One region of the Sinorhizobium sp. RAC02 genome, then DNA from elsewhere that is predicted to be linked to it. Evidence: riboswitches for the same ligand, from Rfam matches in the RefSeq annotation. Region 1 holds a riboswitch; each other region holds the start of a gene.

The links. A riboswitch is a leader RNA that binds a small molecule or an ion and turns the genes downstream of it on or off. The one in region 1 is predicted to bind cobalamin.
Region 2: another riboswitch for cobalamin. It lies ahead of bluB (5,6-dimethylbenzimidazole synthase); the one in region 1 lies ahead of BSY16_RS03905 (CbtB domain-containing protein).
Region 3: another riboswitch for cobalamin. It lies ahead of fdhA (formaldehyde dehydrogenase, glutathione-independent); the one in region 1 lies ahead of BSY16_RS03905 (CbtB domain-containing protein).

Annotation. Positions count from the first base shown of each region.
Region 1 covers NZ_CP016450.1:832,888-843,566, forward strand. The annotation lists gene BSY16_RS03900 (peptidoglycan-binding domain-containing protein) at 1-1,645, shown strand, start outside; cobalamin riboswitch at 1,725-2,090, shown strand; gene BSY16_RS03905 (CbtB domain-containing protein) at 2,138-2,314, shown strand; gene BSY16_RS03910 (CbtA family protein) at 2,327-3,118, shown strand; gene cobU (bifunctional adenosylcobinamide kinase/adenosylcobinamide-phosphate guanylyltransferase) at 3,120-3,644, shown strand; gene cobW (cobalamin biosynthesis protein CobW) at 3,649-4,698, shown strand; gene cobN (cobaltochelatase subunit CobN) at 5,059-8,820, shown strand; gene cobO (cob(I)yrinic acid a,c-diamide adenosyltransferase) at 8,840-9,481, shown strand; gene BSY16_RS03935 (TSUP family transporter) at 9,485-10,270, opposite strand; gene BSY16_RS03940 (serine hydrolase domain-containing protein) at 10,441-10,679, shown strand, end outside.
Region 2 covers NZ_CP016450.1:942,211-952,889, forward strand. The annotation lists gene BSY16_RS04425 (LTA synthase family protein) at 1-1,398, opposite strand, end outside; gene BSY16_RS04430 (NAD+ synthase) at 1,796-3,475, shown strand; gene BSY16_RS04435 (ammonium transporter) at 3,479-3,805, shown strand; gene BSY16_RS04440 (TolB family protein) at 3,821-4,648, shown strand; gene BSY16_RS04445 (diguanylate cyclase domain-containing protein) at 4,773-6,284, shown strand; cobalamin riboswitch at 6,344-6,567, shown strand; gene bluB (5,6-dimethylbenzimidazole synthase) at 6,614-7,306, shown strand; gene BSY16_RS04455 (DUF2865 domain-containing protein) at 7,299-8,393, opposite strand; gene BSY16_RS04460 (phytanoyl-CoA dioxygenase family protein) at 8,664-9,728, shown strand; gene BSY16_RS04465 (ABC-F family ATP-binding cassette domain-containing protein) at 9,874-10,679, shown strand, end outside.
Region 3 covers NZ_CP016452.1:256,421-267,099, forward strand. The annotation lists gene BSY16_RS22435 (ABC transporter permease) at 1-1,434, shown strand, start outside; gene BSY16_RS22440 (caspase family protein) at 1,613-3,565, opposite strand; gene fdhA (formaldehyde dehydrogenase, glutathione-independent) at 3,770-4,948, opposite strand; cobalamin riboswitch at 5,134-5,333, opposite strand; gene BSY16_RS22450 (ABC transporter substrate-binding protein) at 5,696-6,811, opposite strand; gene BSY16_RS22455 (sarcosine oxidase subunit gamma family protein) at 6,870-7,400, opposite strand; gene BSY16_RS22460 (2Fe-2S iron-sulfur cluster-binding protein) at 7,393-10,200, opposite strand; gene BSY16_RS22465 (sarcosine oxidase subunit delta) at 10,181-10,465, opposite strand; gene BSY16_RS22470 (sarcosine oxidase subunit beta family protein) at 10,475-10,679, opposite strand, start outside.

The DNA.
Region 1 (10,679 bases):
CCAGAAAGCCGCAGAAGCGGAAAAGGCCAAGGCCGATGCGGAGGCAGCCCGGTTGAAGGCGGAAGCCGATGCAAAGCAGGCCGAAGAGGAAGCCCGCAAGGTTGCAGAAGCGGAAAAGGCAAAAGCCGATGCGGAAGCCGCCCGCTTGAAGGCTGAAGCCGAGGCAAAACAAGCTGCAGAGGAAGCCCGCAAGGTCGCGGAGGCGGAAAAGGCAAAGGCCGAAGCGGAAGCGGCACGCCTGAAGGCGGAAGCCGAGGCGAAGCAGGCTGAAGAGGAAGCGCGCAAGGTTGCCGAGGCGGAAAAGGCCGAGGCGGAAGCCGCGCGCCTGCAGGCGGAGGCTGAGGCAAAGAAGGCGGAAGAAGAAGCGGCTGCCCGTCAGCTTGCCGAAGAAAAGGCGGCTGAAGAAAAGGCGGCTGCGGAGGAGAAGGCACGGGCGGAGGCTGCCGCCGCCGAAAAGGCGCGCGTCGAGGAAGCCGCTCGCCTGAAGGCGGAAGCCGATGAGAGGGAAGCCGCCGCCCGCAAGCTCGCCGATGAAAAGTCAGCCGAGGCCGAGCGCCTGAAGGCAGAGGCGGAGGCTGCGGCGGACAAGGCCAAGACGGAAGAGGCTGCCCGGGTGAAGGCCGAGGCTGAGCGCGCGAAGGCCGAAGAGGCTGCCGCTGCGGAAAAGGCGCGTGCCGAGGAAGAGGCCGCCGCCCGTCGCGACGCCGATGTCAAGCGCGTCGAGGTTGAGAAGGCGGCCGCTGCCGAAAAGGCTCGGATCGAGGAAGAGGCCGCCGCTGCCCGCAAGCTTGCGGAAGAGAAAGCTGCCGAAGTGGAGAAACTGAAGGCCGAAGCCGCCAAGGCTGCGGCGGACGCCGAGGCGAAGGCCACGGAAGCGGCCCGCCTTGCCGACGAGGCGGAAAAACGCGCCGAAGAGGCGGCGACTGCAAAGAAGCAAGCTGAAGCCGATAACGCGGCAGCCGCGGCCCGCAAAAATGAAGCGCAGGGTGCCGAGACGAAGGACCGGGGCCTTGCCGTGGAACAGGCCGATGCGGCGAAGCGCGAAGAGGAAACCTTCCGCAAAGCCGTGCTCGACGGTTCGGCAGATGCTTTCCGCGACTATCTCAGGGCTTATCCGAATGGCCGATTCCTCGCGGATGCTCGCGAACGGCTCTCGACGCTTGCCGATGCCGCGCGCCAGCAAACACAGGAAACCAAGCCGAAGCAGGAGACGGCGACCACGGAAACCGAGCGCAAGGTCGTCGAGGAACCGGTCATTGACCCACGCGAAGCCTATATGCAGCGCTCGACCCGTGTGCAGGCGCAGCGCTGGCTGAGCGTTCTGGGCTTCAACACCTATGGCGCGGATGGCGTGTTCGGACCGCGTACCCGCTCGGCGATCGCGTCATGGCAGGGCTCGTCCGGTTATCGCGCTGACGGCTACCTGTCGCGTGCGCAGTTCCGTGAACTCCGGCAGGCCGCGCAGTATGCTCAGGCTCGCCAGAATCGCCAGCGTCAATATCAGCAGCGCCAGTACCAGCAACGCCAGTACCAGCAGGACTATGACGTGCTGGAAGGCCCCGTTGACGGCTACTACGAGCGCTACAACGGTGACGACGGCTACTACAATGGCGGCGGTGGCATGGTGATCATCCCCGGCTATTGAGATTGCGACGACCGGACGGCGGTTTCAGCACAGGTGATGCCGCTGCCGGTCGATTGACTTCACGGGACGGGAAGCATAATCATCCGCAGTATTGGATGGTTCCCGGATCCGGAAACGGATCGGGGAGTAAATGGGAATGTGACGCGGCGGACCCAATTAGGGCGCTGCAATCACGGCCGACCCCGCGACTGTAGAGTGGCGAGGAACGTTCATCCGGTGGGGAGGATTTGTGTGGGTCATGGGGCATGGTGCTCCGGGCTGCACAGAGAAAACCAGCCGGAAAAGCCACTGGGTGGCATTGCGATAAGCCAAGGCTCGGACGCCTCTTTCTCTACGAATCGTCCACCTTTCGCGATGCTGATACCCGGGAAGGTGAGAGCGGTCCGCAGGCGTGAAAACGCCGGACGCCACGAGCCAGGAGACCTGCCAGCCGATGAGGGCATATCGCTCGACCTGGGGAGGGGCTTCCCCAACGCCTGCACGGAGGTTGTCATGGCTGTTTCCGCTACGTCTACTGTTACCCTTTCCGCAAACGATCGCCTTGTCGCCGGCGCGCTTGCGCTGCTGCTCGGTGCCTTCCTCGTTTTCAGCGCCGGCCTGGCAAATTCGGCCGTGCTGCACGATACGGCGCACGACACCCGTCACTCCTACGGCTTTCCCTGCCACTAAGGAGTTTTTGACATGATCGTTCGTTATCTCCTGGCCGCCCTGGTGGCCGGGCTGTTCTCTGGCGTGCTGATGACAGCCGCCCAGGAGGCACGAGTCGTGCCGCTCATTCTTCACGCAGAAGAATTCGAGGGCGGCGGCGAAGAAACCGCACCGGCAACTGATGGCACGACGCCCACCACGGGTGGCGCCGCCACGACGCAGGAGCATTCCTCGCTCGGCGCCGTGATTCTGGACGTCGCGTCTTACCTGTCGCCGGTTTCCGTCGCCTATGCCCATGAGGGCGAGGAGCACGAGGAAGGTGGCATCATGTTCGGCATGAGCCGTTTCTCCGGCACGCTTTTGGCCAACCTTGTCACCGGCACCGGCTTTGCGCTTCTGCTGGCGGGTTTCAGCCTGGTTTCCGGACACCCGATCACCGTCGCGAACGGTGCGCTCTGGGGTGCCTCCGGCTGGCTTGCCGTGCATATGCTGCCAGCCATCGGCCTGCCGCCGGAACTTCCGGGTTTCCCGGCTGCTGATCTTACCCAGCGCCAGATCTGGTGGGTTGCGACCGTCCTGCTCTCGGCCGGGGGACTGTACCTCCTGTTCCTGAAGCAGGGTATCGTGGCCAAGGTCGCCGGCATCGTGTTGATTGCGGCGCCGCAGGTTTACGGCGCGCCGCAGCCGAGCGACATTTCCAGCAACGTTCCGGCCGTTCTCGGTGCGGAGTTCGCGGTTGCGGCACTTGCCACGACGCTGTTCTTCTGGATCGTGCTCGGTCTCGCGTTGGGCTTTGCCAACGAGAAAGTCGCCAAGGCTGCCTGATATGACGCAAAAATCGCCCGGGGCCGTCCTGGTTCTGGGCGGTGCGCGTTCCGGAAAATCCGCTTTTGCCGAAAGGCTGGTCGCAGAGACCGGCCTTTCGCGTCATTATATCGCCACCGGCCGTGCCTGGGATGACGAGATGCGGGAGCGCATCGCCAGACACCGGGAAGACCGCGGCAAGGGGTGGGAAACCTATGAAGAGCCGCTTGCACTCGCCGAACGCATAAAAGATGTGGCGCGTGAGGACCGGGCAGTGCTCATCGATTGCCTGACGCTCTGGGTCACCAACCTGATGCTGGAGGAACGGGACATCGCCACCGAATTTACCGGCCTCATCGAGGTCATCGCGACGGCGCCGGGTCAACTGGTCTTCGTGTCGAACGAGGTCGGTCTCGGCATCGTGCCGGAAAACCGCATGGCGCGCGACTTCCGCGACCATGCCGGGCGGCTGCACCAGCAGGTCGCCGCCCTCGTGCCAAATGTTTATTTCGTTGCGGCCGGACTGCCGCTGAAAATGAAGGGTTGAGCCTATGCTGCAACAGAAAATCCCCGCCACCGTCATCACCGGCTTCCTCGGCGCCGGCAAGACGACGTTGATCCGCAACCTGCTGCAGAATGCCGGCGGCAAGCGCATCGCGCTCATCATCAACGAATTCGGTGATCTCGGCGTCGATGGTGACGTGCTGAAGGGCTGCGGCGCGGAAGCCTGCACCGAGGACGACATCATCGAACTCACCAATGGCTGCATCTGCTGCACCGTCGCTGATGATTTCATCCCGACCATGACGAAGCTGCTGGAGCGCGAAAACCGCCCGGACCACATCGTCATCGAGACGTCTGGCCTTGCTTTGCCGCAGCCGCTTATCGCCGCCTTCAACTGGCCGGAAATCAAGACGCAGGTGACGGTCGATGGCGTCATCACCGTGGTCGATAGCGCCGCGGTCGCCGCGGGCCGCTTTGCCGATGACCATGACAAGGTCGATGCGCTGCGTGTCGAGGACGACAATCTCGACCACGAAAGCCCTCTGGAAGAGCTGTTCGAAGACCAACTCACCGCTGCCGACCTGATCATCCTCAACAAGACCGATCTGATCGATGCCGCCGGCCTTCAGGCCGTGCGCGACGAGGTCGCGTCCCGTACCGTTCGCAAGCCCTCGATGATCGAAGCCAGGAACGGTGAAGTCGCCGCCGCCGTGCTGCTCGGCCTCGGCGTCGGCACGGAAGACGACATCGCCAACCGCAAGTCGCACCACGAACTGGAACATGAGAACGGCGAGGAGCACGACCACGACGAATTCGATAGTTTCGTCGTGGAACTCGGCGCCATCGCAGATCCGGCCGCCTTCACCGAGCGCCTCAAGGGCGTGATCGGCGAACACGACGTGCTACGCGTCAAGGGTTTTGCCGACGTGCCCGGCAAGCCGCTACGCCTTCTCATCCAGGCCGTCGGCAGCCGCATCGATACCTATTTCGAGCGCGCCTGGACCCCAAGCGAAACCCGCGGCACCCGCCTCGTCGTCATCGGCCTGCACGACATGGACGAGCAAGCCGTACGCGCCGCCATCGCTGCGGCGGTGTGATTCCGGCATGAGCGTGCGGCCCTTCCTCTCCTCCGCCTCTCAGGCACGGCATGGCCATTCCCGGCGTGCGGTGCTGGTGGATCCTCGGGTCAAGCCCGAGGATGACGGTGGGGAGGGGTGGGGGCCGGCTGATCGCGCGCGCAATCTTTCGAGGCAACGTTTGTGGCTTCCCGATTGGGCACGTTCTTACCAAGATGCGCGGCACGCTCAATACTGGCGACACTCTCAATGCTTTCAGCGTGCTGGCGGCCAGCGGCGTAGACGGCTGCTTTTGGGCGCCGCACCCCCACACACTCCGTCATCCTCGGGCTTGACCCGAGGATCCACTGGTAAGGCAAACCGCCAAACAGGAGGCGCCGCATGCATCTCCTGCTAGCCCAGAAAGGCACCATCGCCGACGGTAAGGAAGCCATCGACCTTGGCCAGACGCCGGGCGATATCCTTTTCCTCTCTGCCGCCGACACGGAACTCGCCTCCATCGCCGCCGCCCACCGGGTGCGTAGTACCGAGACGCGGTTGCGCCTTGCCAGCCTCGCGGCGCTCTCGCATCCCATGTCGGTCGATACCTATATCGAGCGCACGGCCCGTCACGCCAAGCTCATCGTTATCCGTGCCCTCGGCGGCGCCAGCTATTTCCGCTATGTACTGGAAGCGCTGCTGGCGACGGCGGTTGCCAATGGCATCAAGCTCGTGGCGCTGCCCGGCGACGATCGGCCGGACGAGGGGCTGGTTCCCTTCAATCGCATCGATAACGGGGATCGTCAGAGCCTCTGGACCTATCTGAACGAGGGCGGAGCCGACAACGCGGAGCGCTTCCTCGCCTATGCGGATGCACTGGTCTTCGGTGGTGAAACGCCGGAACCGGCAATGCCGCTGGAAAAGGCCGGAATCTGGTGGCCGAGGCAGGGTGTCGTCGATATCGCCACATGGCGGGAGGCGTCCAAGAGCGCGCTTAGGCCGGAGGGATTGGAACCCCCGACCGCAGCCATCAGCTTCTACCGCGCCTATGTCCAAAGCGGAGAAACCCGCCCCGTAGAAATGCTGATCGAGGCGCTTGCCGCCGAGGGCGTTCGCGCTTTGCCGATCTTCGTCTCCAGCCTGAAAGAGCCCGTTTCCGTGGAGACGGTGCGTGCGGCCTTTGCCGACATCCGGCCGGAGGTCGTACTGAATGCCACGAGCTTCGCGGTCTCTGCGCCGGGTGCAGGCCGGAAACCCACCGTACTTGACGAGACGGGCGCGCCTGTCCTGCAAGCGATCTTCTCCGGATCGTCGCGCGAGGCCTGGGAAGCATCGGGGCAGGGGCTGACGGCGCGGGATCTCGGCATGAACGTTTCGCTGCCGGAGGTGGATGGCCGAGTGCTTTCGCGCGCCGTTTCGTTCAAGGCAGCGGCGCGCTACGACGAGCGCGTCGAGACGAACATCGTCAGCCTCGATCCGGTCGAAGACCGCATCCACTTCGTCGCAAAACTTGCCGCTGGCTGGGCGCGGCTGCGGCGCGCGATGCCGGCCGAACGCCGCATCGCGATCGTCATGGCGAACTACCCGAACCGTGACGGTCGTCTCGGCAACGGCGTGGGCCTCGATACGCCGGCCGGCACGATGGAAGTGCTGCGCGCCATGGCGGCGGAAGGTTACGCGGTGGCCGATCTGCCGGCCGATGGCGATACGCTGATCGGCCACCTGATGGCCGGGCCGACCAATGCAGCAAACGACGGCCGTGAAATCCGCGAAACGCTTTCCCTGAATCATTACAAAGCGTTCTTCGCCGCGCTTCCCAAGTCGATTCAGGCCGAGATGACGGCCCGCTGGGGTGCGCCGGAGGAGGATCCTTTCGTCACGGGCAATGTCTTCGCCCTGCCGCTTGCCCGTTTCGGCGAGACGCTGGTCGGCATCCAGCCGGCGCGTGGCTACAATATCGATCCGAAGGACACCTACCATTCGCCGGATCTCGTGCCGCCGCATGGTTATCTCGCCTTCTACGCCTTCCTGAGGCAGCATTACGGTGCCCATGCCATCGTTCACATGGGCAAACACGGCAATCTCGAATGGCTGCCGGGCAAGGCGCTGGCGCTTTCCGAAGCGTGTTATCCCGAAGCCGTGCTCGGCCCCGTGCCGCATCTCTACCCCTTCATCGTCAATGATCCGGGCGAAGGCACGCAGGCGAAACGCCGCTCCGCGGCCGTCATCATCGACCACCTGACGCCGCCGCTGACGCGGGCCGATACCTATGGGCCGCTGAAGGACCTGGAAGCGCTGGTTGACGAATATTACGAGGCCTCCGGTGGCGACCCGCGCCGCATCAAGTTGCTCACGAGACAAATCCTCGAATTGGTGCGCGACATCGGTCTCGACCGCGATGCCGGCATTGCCAAGTCCGATGGCGAGGAGGCGGCGCTGCAGAAGCTCGACGCCTATCTCTGCGATCTCAAGGAAAAGCAGATCCGCGACGGCCTGCACGTCTTCGGCGTGTCGCCAGAGGGACGGCTGCTGACCGATCTGACGGTCGCGCTCGCCCGTGTGCCGCGCGGCCTTGGCGAGGGCGGCGAGGCAAGCTTGCAGCGGGCGATTGCGGCGGATGCGTTGGCCGGCACGACGTTCGACCCGCTCGATTGTGTCGCCTCTGATCCATGGAAGGGCCCGCGCCCGGAAATCCTTGCCCACCAAACCGACGCCACTTGGCGCAGCAATGGCGATACGGTGGAGCGCATCGAGCTTCTCGCAGCCCGATTGGTGGATGGTACGCTTGTTTGTCCGGACGACTGGCATGCGACAAACACGGTGCTCGCCGTGATCGACAGCACTATCCGTCCCGCCATTGCCGCTTGTGGACCGGCTGAGATTGCAGCCCTGATGCGTGGCCTCGACGGGCGTTTCATCGAGCCCGGCCCTTCCGGCGCACCGACGCGCGGGCGGCCGGACGTGCTGCCGACGGGGCGTAACTTCTATTCCGTCGACAGCCGCGCCGTGCCGACGCCCGCGGCCTGGGAGCTGGGCAAAAAATCCGCCGAGCTGCTCGTCACCCGATACGCGCAGGATCACGGCGAATGGCCGACATCCTTCGGCATTACGGCCTGGGGCACGTCCAACATGCGCACCGGTGGCGACGACATCGCGCAGGCGATGGCGCTGATCGGCGTCAAGCCGACCTGGGACATGGCATCGCGCCGTGTCACCGGCTTCGAGATCATTCCGCCGGCGGTTCTTCGCCATCCGCGTGTCGACGTGACGCTGCGCATCTCCGGCTTCTTCCGCGATGCCTTCCCGGAACAGATTGCGCTCTTCGACCGCGCCGTGCGCGCCGTCGGGGCGCTTGAGGAGGACGATTCGGACAACCCGATCGCTGCCCGTATGCGGGTCGAGGCTGCGGCGCTGGCTGCCGAAGGCGTATCCGAGGATGACGCGATGAAGCAGGCTGGTTTCCGCATCTTCGGCGCGACATCCGGTGGCTACGGCGCTGGTCTGCAAACCATGATGGACGAAGGTCTCTGGACCGAGCGCGGCGACCTTGCCGAAGCCTGGCTTGCCTGGGGTGCGCATGCCTATGACGGCGATGGCGACAGCGTGCCGATGCTCGAGCGGCTTGAGGCACGCATGAAGAGCCTGCAAGCCGTGGTCCAGAACCAGGACAGCCGCGAGCACGACCTGCTCGACAGCGACGAGTATTACCAATTCGAGGGTGGCATGGCGGCGGCAGTGGAGCATCTTTCCGGCCAGCAGCCCGTCATCTACCACAACGACCTGTCGCGCCCGGAAAAGCCGGTGGTGCGCACGCTGGAAGACGAGATCGGCCGCGTCGTGCGTGCCCGTGTGGTCAATCCGAAATGGATCGACGGCGTCATGCGCCACGGCTACAAGGGCGCCTTCGAGATCGCCGCGACGGTGGATTTCATGTTCGCCTTCGCCGCGACGACCGGGGCCGTGAAGGATCATCATTTCGAGGCCGCCTATCAGGCCTATGTGCTGGACGAACGCGTGCGCGATTTTCTGATGCAGAAGAACCCGGCGGCACTCGCCGAAATGGCGGCGCGCTTTGCCGAGGCGATCGACCGGAAGCTCTGGACGCCCCGCTCGAATTCGGCGCGCTTTGAACTCGATATGCTAGGCGCCCGTAAGGCGTCCTGAGACGGAAGGGAAGACTGACATGACCGAGAACCACGACGAAACTGCCGGCATGACCGAAGCCGAGCTTGCCCGCCACTCGGAGAAGATGGCGAAGAAGAAGCAAGCGCGTGAGAAGATCATGGCGACGAAGACGGACGAGAAGGGCCTCGTCATCGTCCATACCGGCAAGGGCAAGGGCAAGTCGACCGCCGGCTTCGGCATGATCTTCCGTCACATCGCGCACAAGAAGCCGTGCGCCGTCGTGCAGTTCATCAAGGGCGCGATGGTGACGGGTGAGCGCGAGCTGATCGAGGCCCACTTCTCCGATATCTGCCAATTCTACACGCTCGGCGAAGGCTTTACCTGGGAAACGCAGGACCGCGCCCGTGACGTGGCGATGGCAGAAAAGGCCTGGGAGAAGGCGAAGGAACTGATCCGCGACGAGCGCAACTCCATGGTGCTGCTCGATGAGATCAACATCGCGCTGCGCTATGACTATCTCGACGTCAACGAGGTGATCGCGTTCCTGCAGGCAGAGAAGCCGCACATGACCCATGTCGTGCTGACGGGCCGCAACGCCAAGGAAGAGCTGATCGAGATTGCCGACCTTGCGACCGAGATGGAGCTTCTGAAGCACCCGTTCCGCTCGGGCATCAAGGCGCAGCAGGGCGTCGAATACTGAACCCTACCAGCCGAGCCAGACGCGGATCGGATGGCTCGGATCGGCCATCAGCCGGATGGCAAGTGCCACCGAGGTAATGACGAGGAGCGGCTTGATGATCTTTGCGCCGCTCTTCATCGCCACACGCGAGCCTGCCTGGGCGCCGAGGAACTGACCGGCCCCCATGACGAGGCCAACCTTCCACAGCACGACGCCATAGAGAATGAAGACGACGAAGGCGCCAAGATTGGAGCCGAAGTTCAGAAGCTTCGTATGCGCCGTCGCCTTCAGGATGCCGAAGCCGGCGAGCATCACGAAGGCGAGCATGAAGAAGGAGCCGGTGCCAGGCCCGAACACGCCGTCATAAAAGCCGATCAGCGGCACGATGGTAACGGTAAACAGGAAGACGCTCATGCGGCGGTGTTTGTCGACGTCGCCGATATTCGGCTTCAGCCCGAAATAGATGGCGATCGCCACCAGCAGGAAGGGCAGCACACCCTTCAGCACATCACCAGGCACCACGGTCGCCAGCAGGGCGCCGAACACCGAGCCGAACGCCGCGACTGCGGCCATGGGCAATTGTTCGCTGAGTTTGACATGGCCGGCGCGAGCATAGGCGAGTGTCGCAGAACCCGAACCGAACAACGATTGCAGTTTGTTGGTGCCTAGCGTTTCCAGCGGCGGAATGCCTGCGAGCAGCATGGCCGGAATGGTGATCATGCCGCCGCCGCCGGCGATGGAGTCGATGAAGCCGGCAAGGAAGGCGGCAAGGAACAGGAAGAAAAGAACGTGAAGGGCGATGTCGGCCAAGGCGGGACTCGGAGATCGGTGAGGAGATTTGGCTGACCTTCTGTCAGACTGCAGGGTGAAAAGCAAAGCCCGCGAGGGCTTCGCGCGGAAAGCTCTTGTGTGATGTGCGCAACGCGGATCAAACAGCAAGGTAGACGGCGTGTAGGCTACGGCGGCGAAAGAGGTGGGCGATGACGGCGATGGATAACGAAAAGCGATCGGCGGCGGATATGGGCTTTGACCCTGGAATGAAGCGCAAGCTTCTTGCCGGCATCGAAGCGGGCCTCTTACGCGACCTGCATGCGGTGCTTGTCAGCCGCGACGGAAAGCTGGTGCTGGAGCACTATCATGACGCGCCCGATGAGAGTTGGGGCATGCCACTCGGCGCCGTCTCCTTCGATGCCGTCACGCTGCACGATCTGCGCTCCGT
Region 2 (10,679 bases), 110 kb from region 1:
CTGGGCGTAGCTTGCGAGCATGCGGGTATCGCGCGCATCCAGCTTGCTTTCGACGTCGATGTCGGTCTTCGCATAGCGGCCGTCGTCATAGGGGCCGTGGCCCTGCAGCGTGACGGTGAAGAAGAAGAACGGATCCTCCTGCATGTCGGCCTGGCGGATGATTTCCTTGGTCAGTGCCTCGTCCGAGGTGAAGTTGCCGCGTTTTGCCAGCGGCGGCATCTTGTCGACGTCCTTGAAGGTCTGGAAACCGAAGGCCTTGTAGACGCTCGAACGGTTCCAGAACCAGCCGGAGAACGGATGGATGGCGCGCGCGGTATAGCCTTCGGCGCGGAAGAACGTGGCGAGCGACGGGATCGGCTTGCGCACATATTGCTGGTAGGGAATGCTGCCCGTCGGCAGGAAGGCGTTGGAAAAGCCGGTCAGCGCCTCGAACTCGACATTGGCGGTCAGGCCACCAAATTCCGGCGAGAAGACGCCGCCGCTCTGGTTTTCGCGGATCACCGGCATCGGATCGGCCGAGAGTTTTACGTTCTCGAGGCGCGTCGGGTCCCACAGCGATTCACTCATGACGACGATGACGTCGGGCTTGGAACGGTGCGTCGTGCCGACCGGCATGGGCTTTGACGGAATCTTGTCGATCGCGTCGATCATGTAACCGGAGGGTGCCTGCACGTTGGCCATCGGCAGGTTGATGGCGAAGGCCATCATGAAGCCGTTGTGGCGATAGTTTTCCGCCTGGTCCCACATGATCGGGAACACCTTGAGCCGGTCACGGACCCAGGAGAATTCGTTGTAGTCCATGATCGAGACGAAGCCGGCGAGCAGCGGCAGCGCAATGGCAAGCCGCGTCAGGCGCTCTTTCCTGGTCAGCGGACGGAAGCGGCGCCAGGCGAAGACCCAAAGGCTGATGAGGCCGACAACCGCAGCGACGACGGCAAGCGCGAGGCCCGCAGCGGTCCACGGCCTGTCCTGCACGAGCACCGGCATCAGCTCCATGATCTGGCGACCGAAAAGCAGGTCGGTCGGATAGAGCGGGTCGGTGAGGAAAACCTGTTTCTGCTGCGAGATGACGCCCATCAGCATGACGAGCGGGGATACCAGCAGCACCGCCTTGTGCTGCCGGCCAATCAGCGCGTCGATGGCGAGATAGAGCAGGAAGAACACGCCCGTGGTGGTCCAGGCGGGCTGTTCGAGATTGGTGAAATAGATCCAGGTCTGCTCGACCGAACCGCGCGTGATCAACTCGATGACGATGACGGTCAGGAGCGCAAGAAGCCCGGAAACGGCCAGCGAACGCAGCACGGCGAGCGCCTTGGCGTGGCGCGCGAAAAAGCCTGCCTCGACGGCAAGGCCTTCTGTGGTATTGATCGCCACGGCTGCGGGAGTGAACAGAGCCAAAGCCGTCTCCAGATTTCATAAAAGTTTCGTGTATTTGTCATACGGATGTCATCTTGAACAGGAGATGAACGGTTTCTGCAACGTTCTCCCCGTGCTTTGGTTCCCTCTGTTGCACCGCCGCAATGGTCGACGGAACTGCCTGAAAAACGAGGGTTTTGTGCTGAAGCGCGCGCAAACGGCGTCGCGGTTCATTCCCAAAGCGCTTGTGATGTTCTAAAGAGCTTCTCGACCGTTCGAGAGAGCGATAGCCGCGCGCGGCAGCAGGATCGGACACCAGGGCATTTTCCGCTTTCCCTGAAACGCGAAAACGCTCTGTCCCTATGTTTTTTGCAGTTCCGGACGCAAAAGCGCTGTACGTTTTTGCTGGAACTGTTCTGAAGGAAACGGGTCCGCAGACATGACTTCCCAGACTGAAAAGGCAACGCTGCGCATCGCCGTCGCGCAATTGAACCCGACCGTCGGCGATGTTGCCGCAAACCTTGCCAAGGCGCGCGCCGCCCGCGAGGATGCCGCCCGGCAAGGTGCCGACCTCCTCCTTCTGACGGAGCTTTTTATTTCCGGCTATCCGCCGGAAGATCTGGTGCTGAAGCCCGCCTTCCTGAACACCTGCCGTCGCGCCATCGACGCTCTCGCCGCCGACACGGCCGAGGGCGGCCCCGGCGTCATCATCGGCTTCCCGCGGCAGGATGAGACGGGTCGCTACAATGCCGTTGCCGTGCTCGATGGCGGCAAGGTGATCGCCGTGCGCGACAAGGTGGACCTGCCGAACTACGGCGAGTTCGACGAAAAGCGCGTTTTCGACCAGGGCGCCATGCCCGGACCGGTGAATTTCCGCGGCGTGCGTCTCGGCATTCCGATCTGCGAAGACATCTGGGGCGAACTCGGCGTCTGTGAGACGCTGGCGGAAAGCGGAGCGGAAATCTTGCTCTCGCCGAACGGTTCGCCCTACTATCGCGGCAAGGTCGACATTCGCCACCAGGTGGCGCTGAAGCAGGTCATCGAGACCGGCCTGCCGCTGCTCTATGCCAACCAGCTCGGTGGCCAGGATGAACTCGTCTTCGACGGCGCGAGCTTCGCCTTCAACACCGACAAGACGCTCGCCTTCCAGATGAGCCAGTTCGAGGAGACGATCGCGCTCACCACCTGGAAGAAGCATGGCGAGGGCTGGGTCTGCGACGGCGGGCCGATGTCGCGCATTCCGGAGAAGGAGGAGGCGGATTACCGCGCCTGCCTGCTCGGCTTCCGTGACTACGTCAACAAGAACGGCTTCAAGAATGTCGTGCTCGGCCTGTCCGGCGGCATCGATTCGGCGATCTGCGCGGCGATCGCCGTCGATGCGCTGGGCGAGGAGCGGGTGCGCTGCGTGATGCTCCCCTACCGCTATACCTCGAAGGATTCGTTGAAGGACGCAGCCGACTGTGCCAAGCTGCTCGGCTGCCGCTATGACATCGTGCCGATCGAGGCGCCGGTGACAGGCTTCCTCTCGGCACTGTCGGAAACCTTCGAAGGCACGGAAGAGGGCATTACCGAGGAAAACCTGCAGAGCCGTACGCGCGGTACGATCCTCATGGCGATCTCCAACAAGTTCGGCTCGATGGTCGTCACGACAGGCAACAAGTCGGAAATGTCGGTTGGCTACGCCACGCTTTACGGCGACATGAACGGCGGTTTCAATCCCATCAAGGACCTCTACAAGATGCAGGTCTACGCGCTGTCGCGCTGGCGCAACGGGCATGTGCCGCCAGGCGCGCTCGGCCCGACGGGCGAGGTGATCCCGAACAACATCATCGACAAGGCGCCGTCTGCCGAATTGCGCCCCAACCAGACCGACCAGGATTCGCTGCCGCCCTATCCGGTGCTCGACGATATCCTCGAGTGCCTCGTCGAGTTGGAAATGAGCACGGAGGAAATCGTTGCGCGTGGCCATGATGCGGCCACCGTGCATCGCATCGAGCACCTGCTCTACATCGCGGAATACAAGCGCCGGCAATCGGCGCCGGGCGTCAAAATCACCAAGAAGAATTTCGGCCGAGACCGCCGCTACCCGATCACCAACCGGTTCCGGGACCGGGGGTAGGGCGTGGAGGCGCGCTCCAGCGAGCCGGGCGGTGACGAAAACCGCCCGGATTTCACACCGGAGGAAATCAGGCTCATCCGGTTGTGGTCACTGAGCGACGTATCGGCCGGCCGGCATGTTTCGGCGCAGATCGCCTATTTCGCGACGCCGGCAGTGTTCGGCATCTACGGCCTTGCGACCGGCAGCCTTGTCATCACCGGCGTGGCCTTCATCTGCATCCTTTTGCTGTTGGCCTGGGGTTTCGTTTCGACCTGGCGCGAGCACAGCAATTTCGTGCTCATGCAATCCATCTGCCGGAAGCTGTTGCCGGTGGTCGACGAGCGACAATAACGACTGGAGAAAGCCATGCGCAGTTCCGTCGAGATCCACAATATCGTTACTGGCGAAACGCGCGTCGTGTGGCAGACGGAGCGGCTCGTCGAGGCGCCGAACTTTTCGCGGGATGGGCGTTTTCTGGTCATCAACGGCGACGGGCTGCTCTATCGCCTTTCGCTTGATGGCAGCGAACCCGTGCAGATCGACACGGGGTTTGCGACGCTTTGCAACAATGACCACGGGCTTTCGCCCGATGGCACGTTGCTGGCGATCAGCGACAAGGTCGAGTTCGGCAAGTCGGCGATCTATGTGCTGCCGACCGAGGGCGGCACGCCGCGGCTGGTAACGCCGAACCTGCCGTCCTACTGGCATGGCTGGTCGCCGGATGGCGAAACATTCGCCTATTGTGGCATCCGGGGCGATGTCTTCGACATTTACACCATCCCGGTCGCAGGCGGCGAGGAGCGGCGTGTGACCTTCGGCGAAGGGCGCAATGACGGGCCGGATTATTCTGCCGATGGGGAGTGGATCTACTTCAATTCCAGCCGCACCGGCCACATGCAGATCTGGCGCGTGCGTGCCGACGGCAGCGAGCCGACGCGCATCACCGACAGCCCCTATGGTGACTGGTTCCCGCACCCTTCGCCGGACGGAAAACACCTGCTCGTGCTCTCCTACGAGGGCGACGTTTTCGATCATCCCCGCGATCTCGATGTGCGCCTGCGCCTCATGGACATGGACGGCGGCAACGCGCGGATTCTGTTAGAGCTTTTCGGCGGACAGGGCACGATGAATGTGCCGAACTGGTCGCCGGATGGCACAGAATTCGCCTTCGTGCGCTACGCGCCGGCTGGGTGATCCCCATTTCCGGTGAGCGTGAGTTAAGTTTTCACTCACCAGCCCGTTTAAGCGAATTTTGCCGTCTGTCAGTTAGCCTCCTCCCAACAATGCCCGGAAAGGGTGGGGGACAGGCAGGGAAACAATGACGGGCAAGGCTGAACTGGGCCGCACGACGCGGCGACGCGGTGTAGGTTGGGCGATCCGGGCGGCGGCCTTGATGATCGTCCTGCTGTTTGGAGCCGCCAACTATCTCGTTCTGGACTATGCAATCGAGCGGGCCGACAGTTTCGTCGCCGAGACCGAGCGCACCCTTGTGCGCAACGAGTTCAGCCACCAGATCGACCAGGTCGTGCAGTACCAGAGCCAGCTCTCCTTCTGGGACAAGGCGTTCAACGAACTGGCGGACGGCATGCCGGACGACACCTTCGTGCGCGACCAGATGCGGGACTGGATGTGGTCCGATTTCGGTTTCTCCTGGATGATCCTTACCTCGCCGGATGGTGAAAAGGTGCTGGGCGTACAGCGCGGTGAAAAGGTTTCAGAACGCAAGGCCCGCGAAAAGCTGCACTGGGTGAGCGATCTCACCCGCAGGGCCGAGCGCGCCTATCGCGAGGCGCTGTCGCCCGATCGCGGCGGTTGGGTGGTGGCCGGTGCGAAGGCAGACCCGGACCTGCTGACGCCGGCACTGCCCGAAATCCACGTTTCCGGCATGCGCTTGATCGACCGGGTGATGAGCATCGTCGTCGTGCAGGCGGTTATTCCCAAGACACTTTACATCCCCGCGAACCGGCTTGAGCCGACGCTGCTGATCACCGTCAAACCCGTCTCGCAAAAGATGCTGGCAAACACCGAGCGGCGCCTCGGCGTGCGCGATCTTGGCTTCACGCCGATCGTGACACAGGAGCCGGGGTTGCTGATGACGCCGGTCGGCGGGGATACCTACAATCCGATGGTCACGTCCTGGCGGCCCAACATGCCGGGATCCTTCGTCTGGCGCTCGGCGCTGCCGCAGATCGCGTTGTTCGTGCTGGTATTTGCCGGCGTCATGCTGTTCGTCACCCTGCGCTTTTCCGCACTCGTCCGCGCGCTCCAGCGCAGCGAGACGAAGAATGCCTTCCTCGCACGGCACGATCCGTTGACCGGGCTCAAGAACCGCAGCGGTTTTGACGAGGAAATGTCGCGCGCCATCAAGAAGGGCGAGAACAAGCCCTTCGCGATCCTCGCGCTCGATCTCGACAAGTTCAAGGCAGTCAACGACCGGCATGGACATGCTGCGGGGGATGCTGTGCTTCAGGCCGTCGCCAGGCGCTTCTCCGAGCGTGTCGGCCGGCGCGGTTGTGTCGCCCGCCTGGGGGGCGACGAGTTTTGCGTTCTGCTGACCGGCGAACATAGCCGAGAGCATCTGGTGGAGCTTGCCGCCAGCCTCGTTCTGGATGCGCAGATCCCGATCGCCTATGACGGCCAGCTTCTCTTGATCGGCGGTAGCGCCGGCATCGCCCAGTTCCCGCAGCATGGCAAGACGGTGCACGACGTCATGGTCATGGCTGACGCCGCGCTCTATGCGGCCAAGAACGCCGGCCGCAACCGTGCCGTCCATGCCGGTGACATGGACAGGGCCGAGATTGCCGAGGCCGGCGAGGCCCGCGCCGCCTAGTAAGCCGCAGATGGACAGGCCCGCGGCGCAAGCGGGCTTGATCGCATCGTCCGGTCATGCGCATATCGTCCCCGTCAGGTGCCCGCTTTTTGCGGGAGAATCGGGAATCCGGTGCGGGCTTGAAAAGCCCAGGTCCGGAACGTGCCCAACGCTGTGACGGGGATAGCGCGCGCCGTAAAAGCTTGAATCGATTCAGGCTTTTGCCACTGGTTGCTCAACCGGGAAGGCAGGTGCTTGCTGCGTGACCCGAAGTCAGAAGACCGGCCTGGCAAGATAGACCGAACCCGCGTGGACGGCGGCAGGTTGTGCGCATTGTTGGGGAGAAAACGATGCGAACCGAACCGTGGGACCCTCTGGTCCGGGCGGGCGCCTTTTCTTGCGAGGACAGGCAAGCCGTCTATCGTGCCATCGAAACGCGCCGTGACGTGCGCGACCAGTTTCTGCCCGAACCATTGCCGGACGACCTCGTCGGCCGTCTGCTGCATGCCGCCCACAGCGCGCCGTCGGTCGGCTTCATGCAGCCGTGGAATTTTCTCATGGTGCGCAGCGAGGCGACGCGGCGGCGGGTGCATGCCGCGTTTGAAAAAGCCAATGCCGAGGCGGCGGCGATGTTCGAAGGCGAGCGGCAGGGGCAGTATCGCGCCCTGAAGCTCGAGGGCATTCTCAAGGCGCCGCTCTCGATCTGCGTGACCTGTGATCCGATGCGCGGCGGAACGGTGGTGCTGGGACGCACCCACAATCCGCGCATGGATGTCTATTCGACGGTCTGCGCCGTGCAGAACCTCTGGCTCGCGGCGCGGGCGGAGGGGGTGGGCGTCGGCTGGGTCAGCATCTTTCACGACAGCGACGTCCGGGGCATCCTCGGCATACCCGAGCATATCGAGATCGTCGCCTGGCTGTGTGTGGGTTTCGTCGACCGGCTCTATGCCGAGCCGGAGCTGGCGGTGAAGGGCTGGCGACAGCGCCTGCCGCTGGAAGAACTGGTGTTCGAGGAGCGCTGGCCGGAAACCGGCGTCAGTTGACGCCGGCATCGGCCGGACGGCCGAGGTCGATGGCGGATTGGTTTGCCGGCAGGAAGACCGGGCCGACTGTGCGCACCTTGCTGGTCGCCGGATCGTAGTCGCGTTCCTCGATCGTCACCGGCGTCTTGACCGCTGTTTCCGCCTTTTTCGGCAGAGTATCGATCCTGGTGATGGAGCCGCCGTCGTCGCCGGTCGCTGCCTGTGCAGGGTCGCCCTTCAACGCCTTCTCGCGCTTGATCATCTCCTGGTAATAGGCCGAGAGATTGCAGCCGCAAGCGCCGGGCTTGGAAAGGTCACGCGTGCGGTAGGAGAAGGCGTTCTGCAACTCGTAATAGGGGCGACCACTAACCGTCGAGGTCATCTGGTCGGTTTCCTGCCCGTTCGTCATCGACTGATAGAAGAGCTCGGTTTCCGTCTGCGGGCACATCATGCTGCAGACCTGCTGGTCACGCCGAAAATCGAGCGGCGTGGCGCCTGAGGAGATCGGGAAAAAGCCGCCGTCGCAGGTGCGCACGCAGACGGTGCGCAGGTTGCCATGGCCGTTGCTGCCGCCAAGCGAGCGCAGTTCCAGCCGTCCGCTACCATCAGGCATGGTGCCGAGCGGTAGGCTGTGTGTTTCATCGGGCGTGCGCAGCGTCTCGGTCGCCGCGACGGGCATCACTTTCGCTTCGTCATTGCAGCCGTTCGTCTCAAAGGAGGCGAGCAGGCGCCTGCGCTTGCCGTCGGTGGAGGTGCCGCCGGCGAATTCGCGGCGCTTCCTGTCGAGGATCTGGAGATTTCGCTCCATCTTGCCGATGACCGACTCCAGCGTGTCGCACGCTTCAGCGTTCGGCCCGCCGACGACGATTATGCTTCCGCCCGAACAGCCGAGGCGGCGCTGGTCGCCCTTGGCCTTGCGAAGCTGGATGTTCTGGCGCGCGATGGCGCCGGCATATTTGCGGGCGCTCGACGTATCGACTAGAACCCGTGGCAGGTTGGCAAGCTCGGCCTGGATGCGCTCGCACACGTTCGCGGCCGCCGTGCCGCCGAAGAATAACAGCGGCAGGCCGGTAGCAACGGCAAAAAGAAGACTGGCGCGTCTTTTCAAGTCGTCGATCCCATGAATGTGCGTTTGAGCGGCGATCCCGCCGCATATGCAGGCCTTATCATAGGCTACCGGGGGGGAAGCGCAACGCGCTCCCGTATTTGTGATTAACGCGCAAGAGAAACATGATTTGAATTCTCACCTTTTGGTGAAGGGGCGTAATTGATCTCCCCCGGGGCTTGGTGTAGCAATCTCGGCACATACAACAGCCGGTATGCGCGCTTCTCGCGCAGTCGCCCTCAAGGGGAGACCGGCCCTTGCAGGCAGGTGCACATGCGGATTTCCTCAGTCTTGCTCAGTCCTCTCTACGCGCTTCAGGTCGCGTCCGGCGCAAAATCCTTCGCCGACAACCCCATCATCGGCAGCAAATGGCTGAACAGGAAGGGACTGCACGAAAAGCGCGTCTCGCTCGCCATGCGCATGGCGGCTTGGCGCCGGACCAAGCTGGAAAGCACGGTCGCGCCGGAGTACCGCCGGCAATATGCCGAGAACGGCTTCGTGAAGATCGAGAACTTCCTGTCCCCCGAAGATTTCGCCGCGGTCACGCGTGAACTCGCCGAGCGCGATTTCGAGCGTTACGACATGAAGCAGGGCGCCACAGTCACCCGCCGCGCGATCATCGACGACAGCGACCTGGAAAGCCTGCCGGGCTTCAAGGCGGCGCGCAACGACCCGCGGCTCACCAATCTGCTGCGTTACGTGTCGTCCCATGCCGGCCAGCCGCTGCTCGTCGTGCAGGTGGTGATGGCCCTGCCGTCGGTCATCGCCAAGGGCTCGACCGATCCGCAGACCGCCCTGCACAGTGATACGTTCCAGCCGACGGCCAAGGCCTGGCTCTTCCTGCGCGACGTCAACGAGGAAGACGGCCCCTTCGCTTATGTGCCGGGCTCGCATGAGATGACGCCGCAGCGCATCGCCTGGGAGCGTCGCATCAGCGAGAATCCGGATGCCATCGAAAACATCTACTCCGCCCGTGGCTCGCTGCGCATCATGCCTGATGAACTGGGTGCGCTCGGCTATGGCCAACCGGTCAGGATGACAGTCAAGGCCAATACGCTGATCGTCGCCGACACGCACGGTTTCCACGCGCGCAGCCCGAGCTACAAGACGACGACGCGCATCGAGATCTATGGGTCGCTGCGCCGCAATCCCTTCCTGCCGTTCACCGGCCTGCACCTCGCGTCTCTGCCCTTCATCGCCTCCGGCATGAACCGGCTGATCATTTCGGCGATGGGCCTGCGCGGCAAGCTCGGCCTCAAGGGATCGCCCTGGCATCCCGCCGGCAATGGCAAGGCGGACGAGTGGTCGAAGCGGCTGGATCAGCCGCCGGCGGCCTGACTCTTTCGATCTGCCGAACCGGCCTCGGGCTTGCAAGCCGGCCGGTTCGGCCCTAAATCTCCGGCATCGTCAATGCTGACCGGCTGGTGCACCATGGAATTCAACCCGAACACAAATCGACTTCGTTTTGTTCTCGGGGGTTACCATGCCTGTTTCCATCACACTTTCCAAAATCACGTGGTCCACGCCTGACGGCCACACCCTCCTTTCCAATCTCGACCTGAGCTTCGGTGCCGAGCGCGCCGGCCTTGTCGGCCGCAATGGCGTCGGCAAGACGACATTGCTGAAGCTCGTCACCGGCGATCTTGCGCCGCAGGCCGGCACCGTCTCGGTGGACGGCACGCTCGGCCTGCTGCGTCAGAGCGTGCAGGTCGCGGCGGATGAGACGGTCGCAAGCCTCTTCGGTATCGTCGAGGCCCTCGATCTGCTTGACCTTGCAGTGCGCGGTGAGGCGGACGCCGATGCCCTTGCCGATGCGGACTGGACGCTGGAGACGCGGCTTGCCGCAGCTCTTGCCCGTGTCGGTCTGTCTGCCGAGCCGGGCACACCGTTGACGGCGCTGTCCGGCGGGCAGCGCACACGCGCGGCGCTTGCAGCCCTCATCTTTAGCGAACCGGATTTCCTGCTACTCGACGAGCCGACCAACAATCTCGACCGGGAAGGGCGCCGGGCGGTCATCGACCTGCTTGCGGGCTGGCGGGCAGGCGCGATCGTCGTCAGCCACGACAGGGAGCTGCTCGAAACGATGGACGCTATCGTCGAACTGACAACGCTAGGCGCTGCGCGCTATGGCGGCAACTGGAGCGCCTATCGGGCCCGCAAGGCGCTGGAGCTTTCGGCCGCGCACCGCGACCTTGCGGATGCCGAAAAACAGGCCGCGGAGGTGGCGCGGAACATGCAGGCCATCGCCGAGCGCAAGGCGCGCAAGGACAGCGCCGGACGCCGGAAGAA
Region 3 (10,679 bases), on a different replicon from region 1:
TACCGGCAAGCGTTTCAGCGCATCGGCGATCGGCGCGGCTATACGCCCTCCGTCAACGCCGCCGCCGTCCTGCTTGGCCCGATCTGGCTTGGGGGGCGCCGGCTCTGGTCTGCCTTCTGGCCCTTCCTGATTGCTGATCTTCTCGCCGTCGTGGTGATCGCATTCGCACTTTCCGGGGGAGCGAGTACCGAACAGGGTGCACGCGCCGAGCGCCTTGAGCGGCTCGCCGCCACCCGTCTGTCCGAGGCGAAAGCCGCGAACGACAGGGATTCAACATCCACGATCGCAAAGTCACTTACCCGCTCCGCCACCGCACTAGAGCAGGCAGCCCGCGAAGCGCGGCAGACAGCCGCCGACGCCAAGGCCGGCGCCTCCCTGATCCTGGCACTCGGAGGCGGACTCCTTGCCGCTACCCGTCTTGGTCTGGGAGCCATCGCCAACCATCTGGTGGAATGCCGCTTTCGCGAATGGCGGCTGGAAAGCGACACCGCCAAATCCGGCTTCAGCCCGCTGCATTCCGCTGGCGCCGCAGCCCTACTCGCCATCCTCATTCCGATCATCGCGCTTCATTTTAGCGATCGGACACTACTGGACGCCTTCCCAAGCGACCCGGCCTGGAACTCCGCGGCAGCGGCTTGGCTGGACCACGTCATCAGCTCGATCAGTGCCACCCTCGCGCCGGCCGCCGGAGCGTTGACCAGCGCGATCAATGGGATGCTGGGACTGCTGGAGGCGGCTCTTACCGAGACGCCATGGCCCGTCGTCATGGCGATTATCCTCGCCATAGCCTGGCAGCTCGCTGGATTCCGCGTCTTTCTTCTGACCTTAGTCGCGATCAGTTATCTGGCAATCCTCGGCTACTGGGAAAAAAGCATGCAGACCGTGGCGCTTCTCGGCACCGCGGTGCTGATCTCGATTGCCATCGGTATCCCGCTCGGCGTTCTCTGCGGCTACAACCGGCGCGTCGCCGCAATTGTGCGTCCGTTGCTCGATTTCATGCAGACAATGCCGGCCTTCGTCTATCTGATACCGGTTATCGCCCTCTTCGGGATAGGCAAGTCCTCCGGCATCATCGCAACCGTCATCTTCGGCATCCCGCCCGTCGTTAGGCTCACGGCGCTCGGCATCGCTTCAGTACCGCCTTCAGTGCGTGAAGCCGCGATTGCCTTCGGTGCGTCCCGCAGCTTCATCCTCTTCAAGGTCGATCTCCCGACAGCCGCACCGTCGATCATGGCCGGCATCAGCCAGACCATCCTGATGTGCCTGTCGATGGTCGTCATAGCAGCGCTGATCGGCGCAAAGGGCCTAGGAGAAGACGTGCTGCACGCCCTGCAGTATGCGGCGCAAGGCCAAGGCCTGCTCGCCGGCCTGGCAATTCTCCTGTGCGCTATCGTGCTCGATCGGATGGTCCAGGGACGTCGAGCGGACGGATAGAGGAGTTTCGCTGCTGTTGATCTCTAGGACGTGCGGCGATCCGTCCACCCTTCCAAGAAGATAAACGCAATTTCCCATGGCTTCGATGGTTTGAGGTCCAACACGCTCGTCGACGCTAGTTCTCGCTCCCAGCCGGTTCACACGGGAGCCACGCCGGTCATTGCGTGTTGATTACCCTCTAACCGCCGAGTGCCGCCAGACATGCTTCCAACATGGAAAGCATCGCACGCGAACCGTCCAGACTTGCAGCACCGTCGTGCAGGCGCACTTCGCGCCCGCCCTTCAGGAGCGCGAGGACTTGCGGCGTGGAGGCAATCTTGTAGAGGATTTCATCCTGGGACCTGATGCGTGTGATGTACTGCATCTCCTTCTCGTCAACAAAGAAAGTGAACGGCCGGCCCGACACGTCCATGAAATCCCGGTCTCTGTCACGGAAGCCGATATCGATGCCACCAGAGGCATCCAAGCGGATGATGCTCGACCGACCCGCATCATGGCGACGCGTCGCCTGGCAGTTTTGAAGGTAATTTGCCTGATCGAGATTGGCCAGAACCTCCCATCCAGCCACCGAATGAACCTTGAGAAAGGGCGATGTCAGCACCGCGTCTTCTCGTTTGAGTGCGGTCTCCTTGAGAGCTTTAGCCCGCTCATTCTTGATCTTGGCGATCGTGTTCTGGTACTTCCAGGTCAGGCCGAGTTCAGCGGCGTTCACCACCTCAAACCGATAGACCATAAGTTCTTCTTCGGGGATGGCACGCGCCTTCACGAGGGCTGTGACACCAAAGCAGGTGCCTTCGCAGGACTCGATGTCGATGTAGTCCATGGCCGCCTTCGCCGGCTCCGACATTTCGAGCAGAATATCGCCTTCTTTGTGCATGTTGCGATAGGTAAAGAAGAGCTGATCGAACTTCTCCAGGAAATGGACGTAGGGAGCCGGATCGAAAGGGATATGGGATCCGCTCCGGTAGAATTTGTCGCCAAAGTAGTCGAAGATAATTCTGTTTTTGCTGACCCCGCCTCCGTCTATATCGATCAAGGAATCGACGAACACCGTGTTCTTGCACGGCTCATCCGGGTAGTTGAAGAACAGGTCGAGTAGGATGATCTCGTCGTCGGCTATGTCCTCACCCGCCCTCTCTCCGGCAGCAAAGCTTCCCCTTCCGCAAGGATCGTTCGGCGGTGTGCTGAACGTGAAGTCACGAAACACCTCGTTCTGCCGGCGGAAGCTGAAATCCTTGTCCATGAACTCGATCTTCTGTTTCGCAAGGTTTGCGAACATTCCCTGTGGATAGCGGGACAGATATTTGCGGTAAGCCTCCTGACTGTCGGCGAGCGCGGCAAATTCGAAGAAGGCGACCTCGTCACCGCCCGCCTCGGCCGGTTTTCCTGCGACGAACTGGAAGTCGCCGTAGACCGCGCTGTTTTCCCAGGGCTCCTGCTTGCCGCCGGTGCGCTCTTGCACGGTGGCGCGTACGCGCTTGAAAACACCCTCGATGGAAAGGCCGGGAATCGTGACGGATTCGGCGAGCGCCGCCGCATAGGGACTAGCACCGGTGTTTCCGTCAGCCGCAAGATTGCCAGGAGAGGTCGAGAAGGCGACGATGCGGCCGAGCCGTTCCGGCGCTGTCGCAAGGCCGCGCCTGAGGCCACGCGTCTGCTCAAACGGGTTGTCGCGGCAAGAATCGAGTACGACGATCTGAAGGCTAGTTCTCACCGCGTCGAGCCGGCGCGTGAGTTCGCTAAGCGAGAGCGCGACCGAGCGCAGCTCCTCTTCGGTACCCAGCTTGACATCGACGGGTAACAGGTAGTTCTGCCCGGAGATCTGGACGCCGTGGCCGGCGAAGTAGACCATGACAACAGGATTTTCAACGGTGGCCAGGCGCGCCACGAAGGCATCGACCGCCGCCAATGTATCCGCCGCCTTGGCATTCGCGACCTTAGTGACGGCAAAGCCGCTCTTTTCCAGCGCAGCGCCGACGATCTCGATATCGTTTTCCGGATTGCGCAGGGGCGTCGCCACCTCGTAGCGGCTGTTGCCGATGAGAAGCGCGTGCCGCACGGACGCCGCCGCCTCGACGGGCAACAGCAGGATTATGAAAACCAGGATTCGCCGCACCGACATCACTCTCATGTGTCCCTCCCCGACCCATCAAAGGCTTGCATCCAGACGCGAAACGGGTGTGCGAAAGGTTTTATTCACCTTATCTAAATTGCGGCGTGAGCCAGATGAATGGACCGCTTCGGCCAGTGCCAGGCACCGACACCGCGACTTCCTGATGCGCCGCGCCGGCCGTCGGAAACGGCCGGCGCACGTCGTTTTCTCGTTATGCTGCCTTCAGCAGATCCCATGCGGGTCGAGCACGAACTTGGTCGCGGCACCCTGGTCGAAGCTCTCATAGCCCTGGACGGCATCGTCGAGCGCGATGATCTTTGCGTTGACAATGTCGGCGATGGGCAGGCGGTCGTGCAGGATCGCCTGCATGAGCTGGCGGTTGTACTTGAGCACAGGGGTCTGGCCGGTATGGAACGACTGCGCCTTCGCCCAGCCAAGACCGAAACGCAGCGACAGGCTACCCTGTTTGGCCGCCACGTCCGCTGCGCCAGGATCTTCCGTGACGTAGAGGCCCGGAATGCCGATCGAGCCGGCGGCACGGGTGATCTCCATCATCTGGTTGAGCACGATGGCCGGCTGCTCACCGCCCGCATGGCCACGCGCTTCAAAGCCGACGGCATCGATAGCGCTGTCGACCTCGTTTGTACCGACGACCTCGGCGATCATGTCGCCCAGCCTGTCGCTCTTGGAGAGATCTATGGGCTCAAAACCGACCCGCGCCGCATGGGCGAGGCGATCCTTGTTGAAGTCGCCGATCATCACGACAGCCGCACCGAGGATGCGGGCAGAAGCGGCAGCGGCAAGACCCACCGGACCCGCACCCGCCACATAGACCGTGGAACCGACGCCGACACCGGCACGCACGGCGCCGTGGAAGCCCGTTGGCAGGATGTCGGAAAGCATGGTCAGATCGCGGATCTTGGCCATCGCCTTGTCGCGATCGGGGAATTTCAAGAGGTTGAAGTCGGCATAGGGGATGGTGACGTAGCGCGCCTGGCCGCCGATCCAGCCGCCCATGTCAACATAACCGTAGGCGCCTCCGGCGCGCGACGGGTTTACGGTGAGGCAGACGCCGGTATCCTGCGACTTGCAGCAGCGGCAGCGCCCGCAAGCGACGTTGAACGGCACCGAGACGATATCGCCGACTTGGAGCATCTCGACGTCAATGCCCTTCTCGATGACTTCGCCGGTGATCTCGTGGCCAAGAACGAGACCGGGCATCGCCGTGGTGCGGCCGCGCACCATATGCTGGTCGGAACCGCAGATGTTGGTAGAAATCACCTTGAGGATGACGCCGTGCTCAATGCGGCGGCCGTCCGGTGCTTCCAGCTTCGGGTCATCGATATCGCGAACCTCGACCTTGCCAGGCCGCATATAGACGACGCCTCTGTTTCTGCTCATAGTCTTGTCTCCTCCTGGGTTGAAGCCTATCCGGCCCGCTCCTCCGCGGGCCGAATCATGGTCGGAACGCATGCGAAAGCCGCCAAGCGGCCCGCAAAACGTCTCTCGACGAAGGATGGAAAGAAGAAGGAACAAAGCGGCCCAGAGGCAACGCTGTTCGCCTCTCGATCGCCCACCGCAATCGGCCGAGTCTTGGATTTAAGGCTGGTTTCCGGGCTTCGGAACCGTCCTTCAGGACGCCCTCGACACCTTCCCGGCCGTAGCCAGTGGCAATCGTCGAGGTTTTCGTTCCGCTACCGTTGCGGGGGCAGCGCCGGCCTCAGACCGGCTTCCCAATTATCCACCTTGACGACGTCCGGGCGGCACCTTGAATGCCGTCAGAAAACCATGCGTAAGAGGAACTAGCCTTCGGGAATACGACATCCCTGACGTCGCCAACGACACCAGGCAAAAAAGGCCATCGATGGTACGAGGCACGCATGCCATGTGTCGCTTGGCACTTCACTACCATTCTGCGGGGTCGCGTTCTGGAGACAATATGCGGCCACGGCCAGAGAGCTCCTGACTGCATCAAGGAGCTTGGCTTCCTACCCTGACAATCACGCTGTCTCGGGAATTTCCATGGGACAGCTTCTCCATGTGTAGCAACACGCCCGACGATCCCAAGGTATTGAGAGGGGCGGCAGGCAAATAGAAAGGCGGCCCGGCATTTGGCCGGGCCGTTGAACTCCGGCAACGATGTAAGCGTTACTTGGCAATCGGCGCGTAGTTGCCATTGCTCCAGCGGTTGATGTCGTAGCTCGCGTCCTTCAGGTCGCCCTTCTCGTCGAAGGTGACGGTGCCGACCACGGTGTCGATCGGTTGGCCGTTCTTCAGTGCCTTCGCGACTTCTGTCGGATCATCCGAACCGGCGCGTTCGATACCTTGGGCGAAGGCCTGGATCACAGCATAGGAAAACAGCGTGAAGCCTTCCGGCTTGAAGCCGCCGGCCTTGATCTTTTCCACGGCTTCCTTCGCCTCCGGCTTTGCTTGCGGATCAGACGGGAAGACGAACATCGTACCTTCACCGGCCGGACCGGCGACCTGCCAGAATTCCGGCGAGGCGATGGAATCGGGCATGATCAGCTGGAACTTGTAAGCCTGCTCGGCAGCCTGACGCAGGATGAGGCCTGCTTCCGGGTGATAGCCGCCAAAATAGACGACATCGACCTTGGCCTCCTTCAACTTGGTGACGAGAGCATTGTAGTCCTTCTCGCCGGCGTTGATGCCTTCAGCAAGAACTTCCTTGAGACCGTTTGCGTTCATCGTGGCCCGCACCGCATCCGCAACGCCCTGACCATAGGCCGTCTTGTCGTGCAGCACGGCGACATTCTTGCCCGCATACTCCTTGGCGATCCACGGGCCGATGAAGGCGCCCTGAGCATCGTCACGGGTGTAGAGACGCATGATGTTTGTCCACCCCTTGTTGGCCGCATCGTCCGTCATGACCGGATTGGACGAGGCCGGGCTCATCATCAGCGTATCGTTTTCGGCGTAGACGGCCGAGGCCGGAATGCTCGAACCCGAGCAGGCATGGCCGTCGACGAACTGGATGCCGGCGGCGGCAATGCGGTTGGCAACCGAGACGGCCTGCTTTGGATCGCACTGATCATCTTCGAACTGCAGCTTGATCTGGCGGCCCATCACACCACCCTTGGCATTGATGGCGTCAGCCGCAGCCTGCGCGCCCTGCTTGAACTGGTCGCCGATCGTCGCGAGCGGACCGGTGAGCGGGCCGGCGACGGCGAAGGTCAGGTCCTCTGCTCGCGCCGCGGTGCCCATGAGCAGGCCGAGCGCCGTACCGAGGATCAGAATTCTTTTCATCATCTCAACTCCCTTTTTTCGCCCGCACCAGCGCGGGTCTCCTTCCAGACATGAAAGTCTATGCTTGCAAAACGAGCAGTTGGCATTCGAACCACTCCCAGAGATAGGCAGCAAGCCCCCTGTCGATATGAATGCGCAAGGTTTCGGCATTGATATGCTGGTAGACGGTGCCCATCACGCCGCCGAACGGCATGGCAGCGCAGGGCCCGGGATGATCAGGATCGACCGTCGTCGCCCGCGCGAGAAGATCGCGGACGCCCTCGCCCGTCGCCTCGAAGAGGCGCAGGGCGGAACTGACGGTGGAGACCGCATAACCCTCATCGTGCCAACCGTCTGCCATTTCGACAGATGAAAGCCCGATGACCAGCAAGCGATCTCGGGCAACGCGCACCGCATAGCGATCGCCAAAGGCAAGGCCGAGCGCGCCGATATCCTTGCCGAGATCATAGCGAGCGCGGAAGCGGTCGATATCACCGCTGACGAGGCGCTGCGTCACGCCCGCGAGGGCACGGATATCGACGGCTCGGCCTGTCAGCCGTGCCTGCACCCAATCCGGTTCGGGCTGCCATTTGCGGGCAATATCAAGCATGAAGGCGGCTCCCTTCCCCATCGAAGGCACAGGAGGAGACGATGCGCGCGCGCCTGATATCCCCGAGATGCTGCAGCTCGATAACGTCACCCATGCGCGACAGGCCGCGTTCGATCAGCCCGAGCGCGATCGGCCTCTGCAGGGCCGGGCTGAAATAGCTCGACGTGACATAGCCAGTGCTGCGAGGTTTTCCCGCTTGCCGTTCGATGCCATGCGCGCCGGTCGGCAGCACACCCTTGCCGTCTGCTGCCTCAAGGCCGACGAACTGCCGCCGATCGGGCCGAGCCGCATCCTCGGTGATCAGCGAGCGGCGGCCGATGAACTCCGCCTTCTTGCGTTCCAGCGGCGCGGTGAGGCCGAAATCCATCGGGCGGCTCGTGCCATCGGTATCCTTTCCGATGACGATATAGCCTTTCTCCGCACGCAGGATCATCAGGGCCTCAAGGCCAAGCAGCGTCGCACCGAAGGCCTCGCCGGCCTGTCGCAGCCGCGCCCAGAGCGTTGCGGCGCGGTCAGCCGGCACGGATATTTCGTAGGAGCGTTCGCCGGTGAAGCTGATGCGGGCAATCCGCACCGCAACGCCATCCACGCTGCCGGCGACGACGGCCATGTGCGGCAGGGTCACATCGTCAAGCGCGACGCCGAAGCCAATGCTTTCCACAAGTGCCCTCGCCCGTGGGCCGGCGACCGTCAACGTCGCCATCTCGGCCGTGGCGTTGTGGATGAAGACGCGCCGCTTGTCGAAGCGATCCTGCCGCCATTCCTCCAGAAGGGCGTGCACACCTGCCACATGCGAGGACGAGCAGGACACGACGAAGCGATTTTCATCAAGCCGAACCAGCACGCCATCGTCGTAAATGTTGCCGCCCTCCGTCAGGATGAACCCGTAGCGGCAGCGACCAGGCGCCAGCGTCGACATGGTGTTGTAATAGACGAAGTCGAGGAAAGATGCGGCATCCGGGCCAATGACCTCGATCTTGCCGAGTGGCGAGCCATCGAACAGCGCCACGCCCTCCCGGACAGCCTTCGCTTCCGTCTGGATACGCTCTTCCGGCGCACCGGCACCGTAGAAGGCGGGCCGAAGCCAACCGCCATATTCACGGAAGACGGCACTATCGGCCCGATGCGCCTTTTCAAGCGGCAGACGGCGCAGCGGGTTCATGCGTGTGCCGGAGCGGACGCCTGTGAAGGAGGCCAGCGGCACCGGCGTGAAGGGTGGACGATAGGTTGTCGTGCCGACCTCGGGAATACGGCGGCCCGTGATTTCGGCCATCAAGGCAAGACCGTTGACGTTTGAGGTCTTGCCCTGGTCCGTCGCCATGCCGAGTGTTGTGTAGCGTTTCAGGTGCTCGACGGAGACGAAGTTCTCCCGCACTGCCAGTTCGACGTCCTTGGCAGTGACATCGTTCTGGAGGTCGATCCAGACCCGCTCTTTCGCGCCCGGTTTCGGCCAGGCTGCGACGATGCCGAAATCGCGGTTCGCGCCGTCCGCAAGTGCTCTCGGAAGGCCGAAATGCCCTGCGGCGGCACCGACCACCTCAACGCCCTCGACCAGCCGGCCAGGAACGAAAGCGAGGATATCGTCGCGCCAGTCGAGTTTACCTTGCGCCTGGCAATAGAGATGCACGGTCGGCGTGAAGCCGCCCGAGACAAGCACCGCGTCCGCTTCCAGCACGCTTCCATCGGACAGCCTCACCGCGTTGACGGCGTTGCGGCCGGCCGCCGCGACAACCGTGACACCTTTCAGCACGCGCACGCCAGCAACCGATGCGGCATCGCAACGATAGTCGACGACCGTAGCATCGGCCCCCGTCGCCGCCAGCGCTTCGGCCGTCTCGTAGGCAAACCCGTTGTTCGTCGCGATGACCACTTTTCGGCCGACGGCGACACCGAAGCGACGGAGGTAGACCAGCGCGGCCTCTGCCGACATGACACCGGGCAGATCGTTGTTACCAAAGGGCAGTGGCCGTTCGATCGCACCGGTGGCCAATATGATCGACCCGGCGCGAACACGCCAAAGCCGGTCGGGGCCGCCGCTTTCGCCCTTCTGGTTGAGCCCGATGAGATGGTGATCGTAGATGCCGAAGGCAGTCGTGCCGGTCAGCGGCAAAGCTCCGGCCTGCTGCAGTTCAGCGGTAACGTGCGACGCCCATTCGGCACCGGATTTCCCCTCGATGGTCGCCGCGCGGTAAAGCAGGCTGCCACCCGCCTGCAAACCATCGTCGCACAGTACAACGCGCTTACCCGCCCGCACTGCATCACGCGCGGCAAGCAGACCCGCAGGCCCCGCGCCAATCACCAGCACGTCGCAATGGTGGTTCACCTGCTCGGCGAAGGCAGGCCTTTTGGTAGTTTTGTCCAGCCGCCCGAGACCGGCCATCTGCCGAATGCGCGACTCGAAGAGATGCCAGTTCGGGAACATGAAGGTCTTGTAGTAGAAGGCGGCCGGGATGAAGCGGGAAAAGGCATCGAGGAAGGCGTGGCGATCCTTTTCCGCGCTCGGCTCCGCATTGACGCTGCGCACCGCAAGGCCGTCAGCGGCGAGCACCTGCGTGGCGCGTGTGTTCGGCATGCCGCCCGCAATATCCACGAGGGCGTTTGGCTCCTCGACACCCGCGCCCCAGAGGCCGCGCGGACGGTGATACTTGAAGCTCCGGCCAAGCACGGAAATTCCGCCGGCAAGCAGCGCCGACGCGACCGTGTCCCCGGCAAAGCCTTCGACCGTCACGCCGTCAAAGGTGAAGGTGAGCGGTCGTGACCGATCGACGGCCGTGCCGCCCTCAGTGCGCCAAGGCGTCATTGTCGCCTCCTTCGCCAAGCACGACGGACTGCGCCACACGGTGGTTCACCGTATCCCGCTCCATGCGGAAAATCTCGCCGCAGCTCATGTGCATCCAGATTTCGTTTGCCGCGCCGCGCGGGTTGTTGCGCTGGTAGAGATAGGCGGCCCATTCACCATCCGTCACCTCGCGAAACCCTTCCGGGCGATGGTTGCCGGCGTCGCCGCCGAAGTGGAATTCGCTCTCGCTTCTTGGTCCGCAGAAGGGGCATGGGAAAAGCTGCATGAAAACCTCCTAATGCGCGATGCCGGAGCCGGCAGCCTCGTCGATCAGTCGCCCACGTGAAAAGCGGTCGAGATCGAAGGGGCGGCTGACATCGTGGTGTTTGCCCGTCGCCAGCAGATGGGCGAGTAGCGTGCCGCCGGCGGGAATGGCCTTGAAGCCTCCCGTACCCCAGCCGCAATTGAGGAAGAGCCCCGGCAGCGGGCTCTCCCCGACG